Regions from separate parts of the Aerococcus sp. NPDC058936 genome, predicted to be linked through region 2. Evidence: riboswitches for the same ligand, from Rfam matches in the RefSeq annotation. Region 2 holds a riboswitch; each other region holds the start of a gene.
What was found. A riboswitch is a leader RNA that binds a small molecule or an ion and turns the genes downstream of it on or off. The one in region 2 is predicted to bind FMN.

Region 1 (3,094 bases), on a different contig from region 2:
CGCAGTCAAATTGTGAGCATGTTTTTAGCGATTTTGGAATTAGTGAAGTCAAATGAGTTATACTTATACCAAGAAGATTTAAGAGCAGATATTCAATTGATTAGACGGGAGGAAAGTGAATGAATGCAGTCGCTGCAATAGAAAGTTTACTTTTCGTAGCAGGAGAAGATGGGATTGCTGTCGATGAACTTGCAAATTTATTAGAGATAGGCCAGGAGTGGGCTTTATACTACGTGATGGTTTTGCGAAATCGTCTCCAACATGACCCCCAATCTGGATTAAGAATTACCGTTATTAACGAACGTGTTCAATTAGTGACTAAGGCAGTATATGGTGAAGTAGTGAAAAATTACGCGGTTTCTCCTTTTGCGACGAAATTGTCTCAAGCGGCATTGGAAACATTGGCGATTATTGCCTACCAACAGCCGGTCACACGAATGACAATCGATGATATTCGAGGTGTTCAGTCATCTAATATGATCCATAAATTACTAGAGCGAGATTTAATTATGGAAACGGGCCGTCAGGATTCACCAGGTCGGCCGATTATTTATGGGGTAACGTCTTACTTCTACCAATATTTTGGCTTGGAGTCCTTAGAAGACTTGCCGGACATTCACAATCTAGTCTTAGATGGCTCGGTAGATGAAGAAACCCTTTTTAAAATTGATGATAATGGTGAACCTGAGCAAAAAGATTTTAACCAGACAGACTTTAACCAAACAAAAACACAAGAAACGACTGAATAGGTCACCAATAGGAGTTATTTAAAGATGGAAAGATTACAAAAAGTGATGGCACATGCAGGTGTTGCCTCGAGACGTGAGTCTGAAAAATTGATTGCCTCAGGACGGGTGAAAGTAAACGGTGAGGTTGTGAGAGAGTTGGGCTATAAGGTATCTAACAATGACCGTATTGAAGTAGACCAAGTACCAATTTACAAAGAAGAGCCAGTTTACTACGTATTTTACAAGCCAACTGGTGTAATTTCTGCTGTGAAAGATGACAAAGACCGGAAAGTGGTCACTGACTTTTTCCCAGGAATCGAACAACGGATTTATCCAGTAGGACGGTTAGACTACAATACCTCAGGACTTTTGTTATTGACCAACGACGGTGAATTCGCCAATACCTTGATGCACCCCCGCTATGAGATCAACAAAGTCTATGTGGCTAAAGTTGAGGGTGTGATAACCGGAGAAGAACGTAAGCAATTAGAACGAGGCGTTGAAATTGACGGCGTGAGAACTGCCCCAGCACAAGCGAAAATTCTTTCTGTTGATAAGGACAAAAAGACCACTATTATCGAGTTGGTTATCCATGAAGGGCGTAACCGCCAAGTCCGTAAAATGTTAGAAGCAGTTGGACATCCAGTTATTAAGTTGAAACGTGAACGTTACGGATTTTTAGACCTTAAAGGATTGAAACCTGGTGATAGCAGAACCCTATTAAAACACGAAATCGAAGAATTGTTAGCAAATGCCAAGAAAAAGTAAGCTTTCTACTTGAAAAAAGTAAGATACTTGTTATAATAGGAACTGTAATTAAATAAAATTTGAAGCAATCTTCAGGGCAGGGTGAAATTCCCGATCGGCGGTAAAGTCCGCGACTCCCATTTGGGACTGATCTAGTGAAATTCTAGAACCGACTGTAAAGTCAGGATGGAAGAAGATGGGCGGACTATGTCTGTTTGCCTATACTCTTTTTACCTTGAAGGTGGAAAGAGTTTTTTTATTTCCACTTTTGAGTGCCAACCCCATGAAGTAGAAAAGGAGAGAAATTCACATGGGAAAAAATCACACTAAAGAAATTGTATTGGTCGCAATTGTTGGGGCGCTATCATTTATATTGATGTTCATTGGTTTCCCAATCATCCCCGCTTTACCTTATCTAAAGGTAGACTTCTCACTCGTACCAATCTTACTCGTTGCATTCATTTCAGGACCTAAAAAAGCAGTTGCTGCCAGCCTGATCGCCAATGGATTACATTATATGTATACAGGTGGTGAAATGGGGATTCCAATTGGTGATGCAACAGCCTTTATCGCAACTATCGCTTACATCTTGCCAATTTACTACTTATTGAAAGACCAAATGGCGACAGTCTATGCAGGCAATAAATCAGCGAAAGAAATGAATTTCGGCAAAACGATTGCTACTTACCTAGCTGCAACCCTTTCTTTAACAGTAGTGATGACTATCTTAAACTATTTCGTGATCACACCATTCTATATGCAAGTCATGAACTTCGATGTAGGTAACATGCAAACTTATATTCTTGCGGGTATCATCCCATTCAACTTAATCAAAGGAGTATTGGTTTCCCTTCTAGCACATTTCGTCCTAGTTCAAACCTTACCAACCTTGGTCAATCGATTCGGTACGCGCGAATATTCACATAATTAAAAGTGAACCCTAGACAATTTTCTGGTATGATAAGACCTAGAGAATCATGTCGAGCATCATAATAATAGGAATGTTGGAGGGATAGGATTGGATACTTTATTAATGGCAATTGCTTTTAAAGTCCAAGCCTTACCCCCGAATTCCATATATCAAGTGTTGATTGGCAAGCGAACAGCCACAACACTTTTTTTTGCATTTTCAAACAATTTAACCGCCTATTTCGGGCTTTATCCAAAACTTGAAAAAGACGTATGGATGTCCTATACCCAAAATGTGGCTGATTACATCTCGGTGGAGGCTATTTTTCGCCAAGAAAATCATAGTCATTATATGCATTTGCTATTTGATAACATCCTTCAAAAAAGAAACGGTCTCATTATTCCAAGCCACCACCACAAGCACCATTTAGCCTTCAAATTATTGCTCCAAGTCCTCTCCAATATTCAGGCCGAAAACTCGCACTATAGCCCAATCGTCCAGGATTTAGAAGTCCAGCAGCTGATCAAAAACTTTATTTCAATGGTCAAAAGGGCAGACGCGTCCCAAGCTGGCTTACAAGTCATAGCCAAAAGCCTTCACCAGCAACTTGCTAAGGAACTATCTGCCTTTCCAGACCAAGCAGCCCTTATCTTCCTAGAACAGTTTGAAGGGGCCAAATTACCGGCACAAACCCTTGAACAAGGAGCAG
Region 2 (3,094 bases):
GCCAACGGTGGCTTTACGTCAGCCCAATTGTCTGACTTCTTAGATGAGATTGGACGGGACAAGACGATTTTCCTAGTCAATACTCATGTCGACCGTCCTTGGGCAGCTGATGTCAATAAGACGTTAGCTGAAGCGGCCAGTGACGATGGTGATACCATCCACTTATTGGACTGGCATGAATACTATAGTAACCACGAGGAAGCATCCACTTGGTTGAGCCAAGACGGGGTCCACTTTAATCCTGACGGAGGTCAAGTGTGGTTGCAGTTTATCACCAACGGTATGTACGAAGTCTTGAAAAAATAAAATTTCCATATATAAATGAATCATTCGGTGAAAAGGCAATTACAGGTTTGAGTGCAATTGCCTTTTTTACTAGGAATATTAAGGGTATAATGGCCCATATAAAAGCATAATCAAGAGGATGGAGGCAATGCGCATATGGGTGAGGATAAATTGTTGTATACGACACGGGTACATAATGATCAAGGACTTAAGGGAACGGCCTGGGTTGAAGGGGATAATGCATTGCGGGTCCAAACGTCAAGTCCTTTGAAAGTTGATGAGCCTGGGACTAACCCAGAACAACTGATCGCCTTATCGTGGGCGACGTGCTTGAATGCGACCATCGAAATTGCTTTAGACCGACACGGTATCAAGGGTGTGGCCAGTGAAGTGGTCGTTCAAGTGGACTATAAATTAAATCAGGAAACGACCATTACTTATTTTGATTTTAAAGTAGATGTCTACCTCGATTTACAACGTGACCAGGCGGAAGCTATAGTCTATGAGGCAGAAGGACGGTGTCCGGTATCTCAAATCATCGGTGACTATGCTTATAAGGAAATGGTGATTCACACTAACGATCATGGGGATGACACAAAGGGATAAGGTGTCTTGACATCTGACCATTGCTTTTAATGGTGGATTTTAGTAGACTAAACTAAGTGAAAAACATATGAAATGTCTTCAGGGCAGGGTGTGAGTCCCGATCGGCGGTAAAGTCCGCGAATTACCAGCTGCAATAGGTGATTGAACTAGTGGAATTCTAGTACCGACTGTTACAGTCAGGATGGAAGAAGCGTATAGCAGGATGAACGAGACGGCGAAGCAAGTGGTTAGCTGGATTTGGGCTTCTTTGACAAACTCTTCCAAGTAACATTGGAGGAGTTTTTTCTTAAATATATAAAGTGAGCGAGGGAACAAGATGGCGAAACCGATTATTCAGGTTCAAGATTTGTCTTTTCAATATAGTCAATCAGATGAGAAATTAGCAATAGATGGCCTATCAACGACTATCTACGAAGGTGAATGGCTAGCGATTATTGGTCATAATGGGTCAGGAAAATCGACCTTTTCAAAATTATTAGTGGGCTTACTAGAAGCCAAATCTGGGATTATTGAGGTGGACGATAAGGTCCTTTCTATGGAGACCTTGTGGGATATCCGTAGCCAAGTGGGGCTAGTCTTTCAAAATCCAGACAACCAATTTGTTGGGGCAACGGTTGAAGATGATGTGGCTTTTGCCTTGGAAAATATGGGTATGCCAGTTGATGAGATGCATGCCCGTGTTGAGTATGCTTTGAAACGGGTTAAAATGTGGGACTATCGCGACAAGGAGCCAGCAGCCTTATCTGGTGGTCAAAAGCAACGGGTTGCCATTGCGGGCGTGATTGCTACGACACCAAAAATTATTATTTTAGATGAATCGACCTCGATGTTAGATCCTGAAGGTCGTGACGAATTGATGGCAGTTGTGGCGGATATCAAACAAGATAATGCCCTGACGGTGATTTCGATTACCCATGATTTAAACGAGGCGGCGGAAGCTGACCGGATGCTAGTCTTTAAAGAAGGCCAAATTATTAAAGAGGGAACGCCAGCTGAAATCTTTACTTACGGGAATGAGTTAACTGAGATTGGTTTGGATGTGCCTTTTTCCGAGCAACTAAAAAGCGCCCTTGCTAAACGTGGGGTGGCTGTGCCAGATGCGTATTTTGATGAAGAAGGGCTGGGTGAATGGTTATGCAAATCGTATTTGAACAAGTAGGTTTTACTTATGGAGCGGGCACACCATTCGCTAGTTTAGCCTTGCATGATATTAACGTAACGATTCCTGATGGGTCATATACGGCGATTATTGGCCATACAGGGTCAGGAAAGTCGACCATTACCCAACATCTTAACGCTTTGGTACAACCCACTGTGGGCCAAGTACGGATTGGTGAGACGGTGGTGTCAGCTGACGCTAAGCCAAAAGACTTGAAGAAAATCCGTCAACGAGTAGGAATGGTCTTCCAATTTCCTGAAGGGCAACTATTTGAAGAAACGGTCATTAAAGATGTTATGTTCGGGCCCATGAATTTTGGCGACGATGAAGCAACGGCCCGTGAGAAAGCTGAAGCGGCTTTAGAAGCAGTTGGGATTGCTCCGACTTTATTTGAGCGGTCACCTTTTGAGTTATCTGGTGGGCAAATGCGCCGGGTAGCTATTGCCGGGGTGATTGCCATGAAACCGGAAGTACTGGTTTTAGATGAGCCAACTGCTGGACTGGATCCAAAAGGTCGGAAGGAAATGATGTCTATGTTCGACCGCTTGTACCGAGACCAAGGGTTGACGATTGTTTTAGTGACCCATCAAATGGAAGATGTGGCGGCTTATGCCAACCACGTGATTGTGATGGATGGTGGGACTTGTGTGAAAGAGGGAACGCCAGCTGACGTCTTTGCCGACCCTGCTTGGTTAGCCAGCCACCAATTGGCTTTACCGGACGCAGCTGATTTTGCCTTTAATTTACAAGGTAAATTAGACCGCCAGTTATGGGATGCAGCGACTCAAGTGCCATTAACGGTAGATGCTTTGACTGATTTAATCGTAGATAACTTGGCTTTAACGACCGGGCAAAATGAGGACGACAAGTTAAACGGACTTAGTACAGAGGAAGGGGGCCAATGATAGATGAAAGATAAATTGATTATTGGCCGGTACATTCCCGGTAATTCCTTGATGCACAAACTGGACCCGCGGGTGAAATTGGTGGGCTTGATTGTCATGATGCTATTGGTGTTTGCGGCAACTGATGTCACGACCAATA
Region 3 (3,094 bases), on a different contig from region 2:
AATTAAATCTCCTTCATTTTCCCGATTCTCATCATCCAAAACCATAATGATTTGACCTGCTTGTAAAGCTGCTAATGCGTCTTCGATTGTTGAAAAATCCATCTATACCCGCTCCTTCACTGTAAATTGCTCAATATATTTGCCGACAATATCATTTTCTAAATTTACAATAGTTCCTACTTGATAGGTTGAAAAAATTGTTTGTTGACTCGTGTGAGGAATGATTGATACTTTAAATGTATCTCCTTCAACGCCAGCAACCGTTAAACTTGTCCCATCAATAGCAATAGACCCCTTCATGATGATATAGCGCATTAATGGTTGACTTGTTTGAACCGTGTACCAATTAGCAATGCCATCCGCTTCAATTGCGGTGATTTTACCAATACCGTCAATATGGCCACTTACAATATGACCACCAAATCTCGCGTTGGCTTTCATCGCCCGTTCAAGATTCACGCGGCTATTATTAGTAATTCCTTCTAAAGACGTTTTCGCAATCGTTTCTGGCATTACTTCAATTTGGAAATTGGTATCGGAGTAATTCGTCACAGTAAGACAAATACCGTTGACACTAATAGAGTCACCTAGATTGACATCGGATACTATTTTTTTTGAGGCAATGGTTAAAAGAAGTCCTGCATCATTGTTGATGGCCTCGATACTTTCAATGCGGCCAATATCTTCGATAATTCCTGTAAACATTTAATCTACCCTACTTTCTATCAAAAGGTCTTTACCTAATGGTGTGATTGCCTGAATAGTACTTGTAAGTGCTTGGTCCATCTGCGGAAAACCGAAACCACTGATAGGGCTATACTGGTCAAAACCGCCAATGACTCTAGGTCCAATATAAGTGTGGATTTCCTGGATTAACCCAGCTTCAAGTAACGAAGCATTTAGTTTTGATCCGCCTTCAACATAGATACTTTGAATACCTTGTTGCCCAAGTTGTATGATTAAATCTACTAAATCTACCTTGCCATTTTTTGCATTCACAACCAATAGCTGACAGCCCGCTGCTTGATAGGCTTGGTGAGCTTGTGGATTCTGATTAGTTGTCGCAATAATTGTGGGTGTTTCCTTAGCAGTTTTGACTAATTGGCTGGTTAAGGGGAGCTTCAAGCTACTATCACAAACAATACGGATAGGATTAAGCCCCTCAAAGTCGTCAATTCGAACTGTTAAGGCTGGATCATCAGCAAGCGCAGTCCCTATGCCAACCATAATGGCTTGGTTACTGTGGCGTTGGTAATGGACATGGTCACGTGCAGTTTTGTCCGTTATCCACTGGGAATCCCCAGTGTAAGCGGCTGTTCGACCATCTAATGTCATGGCATACTTCATGGTGATGTAGGGTTGTTGATGGGTCATAAAATAATTGAATTTACGGTTCAAGTTCTGGCTTTCTTTTTCAAGGAGACCTGTTTCCACTTGAATCTGATGGGTTCTTAATTCCTGGATCCCTTTTCCAGCAACTAGTGGATTCGGATCGGTTGCAGCAACCACCACTTTTTCAATACCCGCCTCTATAAGGGCATGGGTACAAGGTGGTGTCTTGCCAAAATGACAGCAAGGTTCCAGCGTGACGTACATAGTTGCCCCTTTTACATCATGCCCTTGTTCGCTGGCATCCTTTAAGGCCTCTCTTTCCGCATGGAGACCGCCGTATTGCTTGTGGTAACCTTGGCCAAGAATCTGATCATTTTTCACAATGACTGCACCTACCATGGGGTTAGACTTGGTCCAACCTTGACCTAGCTTAGCCAGATCTAGCGCTTTTTGCATATAGTCTTTCATTCACTCATCCTTTCCTAAACAACAAATAATCCAGTCAGAGTGACGAAAAAAAGCCCTAGAAATAAGATTCCTAGGGCACACAAATAAACTATAGACTTATAGTATTCGTTTATTTTGATTCTACTCTTCTTCCATCCAGACTTTACTGTCGGTCTCGGAATTACACCGAGTCAGCCCCTAATTAAAGGAGGTCGCGGACTTTACCGCCGGTCGGGAATCACACCCTGCCCTGAAGATTTTATTTGAATGTTTATGGAGATATCATACGGTATTAAAAAGAAAATGTAAACCCAAATGTATTTTTTAAGTAAAAAATATATACTATAGGGTATTTATTATTGGTGAGTGGATAAAAAATTTTCCTTTACTTGGCCATTTTTACCCAAGTATAGTTTCCCAAACTCATCAATTAAGCCATGGAATTCCTGGGCTTCTTCATAAGTGAAGTCATCCGGTAAGTTAATCTCTTGGTATAGGCTTTGATAGGTTGGATATGAATGTCCGGTCAACCAACTAAATAATCGCCTAGCGTAGGCATCAGCGATAAATGCCGGTTGATCAAATATAAAAACGCGAAATACGTCAGCTGTTTCAAACCCTACCCCGTGTAATTTCAAGATTTCACTTCGTAACTGTTTTCCGTATTCATGCTGCATGGCTTGATAATCCCATTTGTGGTTATCAAACCATTGGAAACTGGCTTGAATTGCTCGCGCCTTGTTGCGGTAAAAGCCACTAGGTCGAATCAATTCTTCCAATTCTGCTACAGGTAATCTTAAAATTTCTTCAGGCAAAAAAGCGGTTGCTGATTTTAAATTGGTTAAAGATTTATCCACATTTTGCCAATTAGTGTTCTGTACTAAAATAGCACCTAAAATGATTTCTGCTTTACTATCTGCGGGCCACCAACCTTGAGGGCCCATTTCTTTTAATAAGGTATCGTATAATTTTCTAATAGCTAATTTATCCATCATCTCATCCTAAATAATTTTCCGTTATGTGATATTTTTCTTTGCATCTTTATGTATAAATGAATGGGTGTCTATTATCGCCACACATACACTTGGCGGTTAGCTAGCTTGGATTGGTCAAACCCTTCCAAAGCCAGCAAAGCAATTTTGCGGTCGATACCACCTGCATAACCAGTTAATGCACCGTTAGTGGCTACAACCCGGTGACATGGGATTAGAATCGAGATGGGATTGTGGCCAACAGCCCCGCCAGCTGCACGAGCTGAGCCCCTTTTGCCAGGAGTGTTTAAAGCAGCTTGATCCGCTAATTCCTTATAGCTAGT

Region 1: linked by a shared signal. The riboswitch ahead of ACFW0C_RS04195 (ECF transporter S component) and the one ahead of ACFW0C_RS08590 (energy-coupling factor ABC transporter ATP-binding protein) in region 2 are both predicted to bind FMN.
Region 3: linked by a shared signal. The riboswitch ahead of ribD (bifunctional diaminohydroxyphosphoribosylaminopyrimidine deaminase/5-amino-6-(5-phosphoribosylamino)uracil reductase RibD) and the one ahead of ACFW0C_RS08590 (energy-coupling factor ABC transporter ATP-binding protein) in region 2 are both predicted to bind FMN.

What each region holds. Positions count from the first base shown of each region.
Region 1 covers NZ_JBHYKZ010000004.1:31,146-34,239, reverse strand. The annotation lists gene ACFW0C_RS04210 (segregation and condensation protein A) at 1-123, shown strand, start outside; gene scpB (SMC-Scp complex subunit ScpB) at 120-749, shown strand; gene ACFW0C_RS04200 (pseudouridine synthase) at 774-1,496, shown strand; FMN riboswitch at 1,560-1,677, shown strand; gene ACFW0C_RS04195 (ECF transporter S component) at 1,786-2,406, shown strand; gene ACFW0C_RS04190 (helix-turn-helix domain-containing protein) at 2,494-3,094, shown strand, end outside.
Region 2 covers NZ_JBHYKZ010000010.1:64,877-67,970, forward strand. The annotation lists gene ACFW0C_RS08580 (acyltransferase family protein) at 1-306, shown strand, start outside; gene ACFW0C_RS08585 (OsmC family protein) at 442-891, shown strand; FMN riboswitch at 962-1,087, shown strand; gene ACFW0C_RS08590 (energy-coupling factor ABC transporter ATP-binding protein) at 1,208-2,050, shown strand; gene ACFW0C_RS08595 (energy-coupling factor ABC transporter ATP-binding protein) at 2,026-2,955, shown strand; gene ACFW0C_RS08600 (energy-coupling factor transporter transmembrane protein EcfT) at 2,959-3,094, shown strand, end outside.
Region 3 covers NZ_JBHYKZ010000009.1:97,998-101,091, forward strand. The annotation lists gene ACFW0C_RS08160 (bifunctional 3,4-dihydroxy-2-butanone-4-phosphate synthase/GTP cyclohydrolase II) at 1-102, opposite strand, end outside; gene ACFW0C_RS08165 (riboflavin synthase) at 103-705, opposite strand; gene ribD (bifunctional diaminohydroxyphosphoribosylaminopyrimidine deaminase/5-amino-6-(5-phosphoribosylamino)uracil reductase RibD) at 706-1,800, opposite strand; FMN riboswitch at 1,920-2,041, opposite strand; gene ACFW0C_RS08175 (endonuclease III domain-containing protein) at 2,136-2,774, opposite strand; gene ACFW0C_RS08180 (methylated-DNA--[protein]-cysteine S-methyltransferase) at 2,846-3,094, opposite strand, start outside.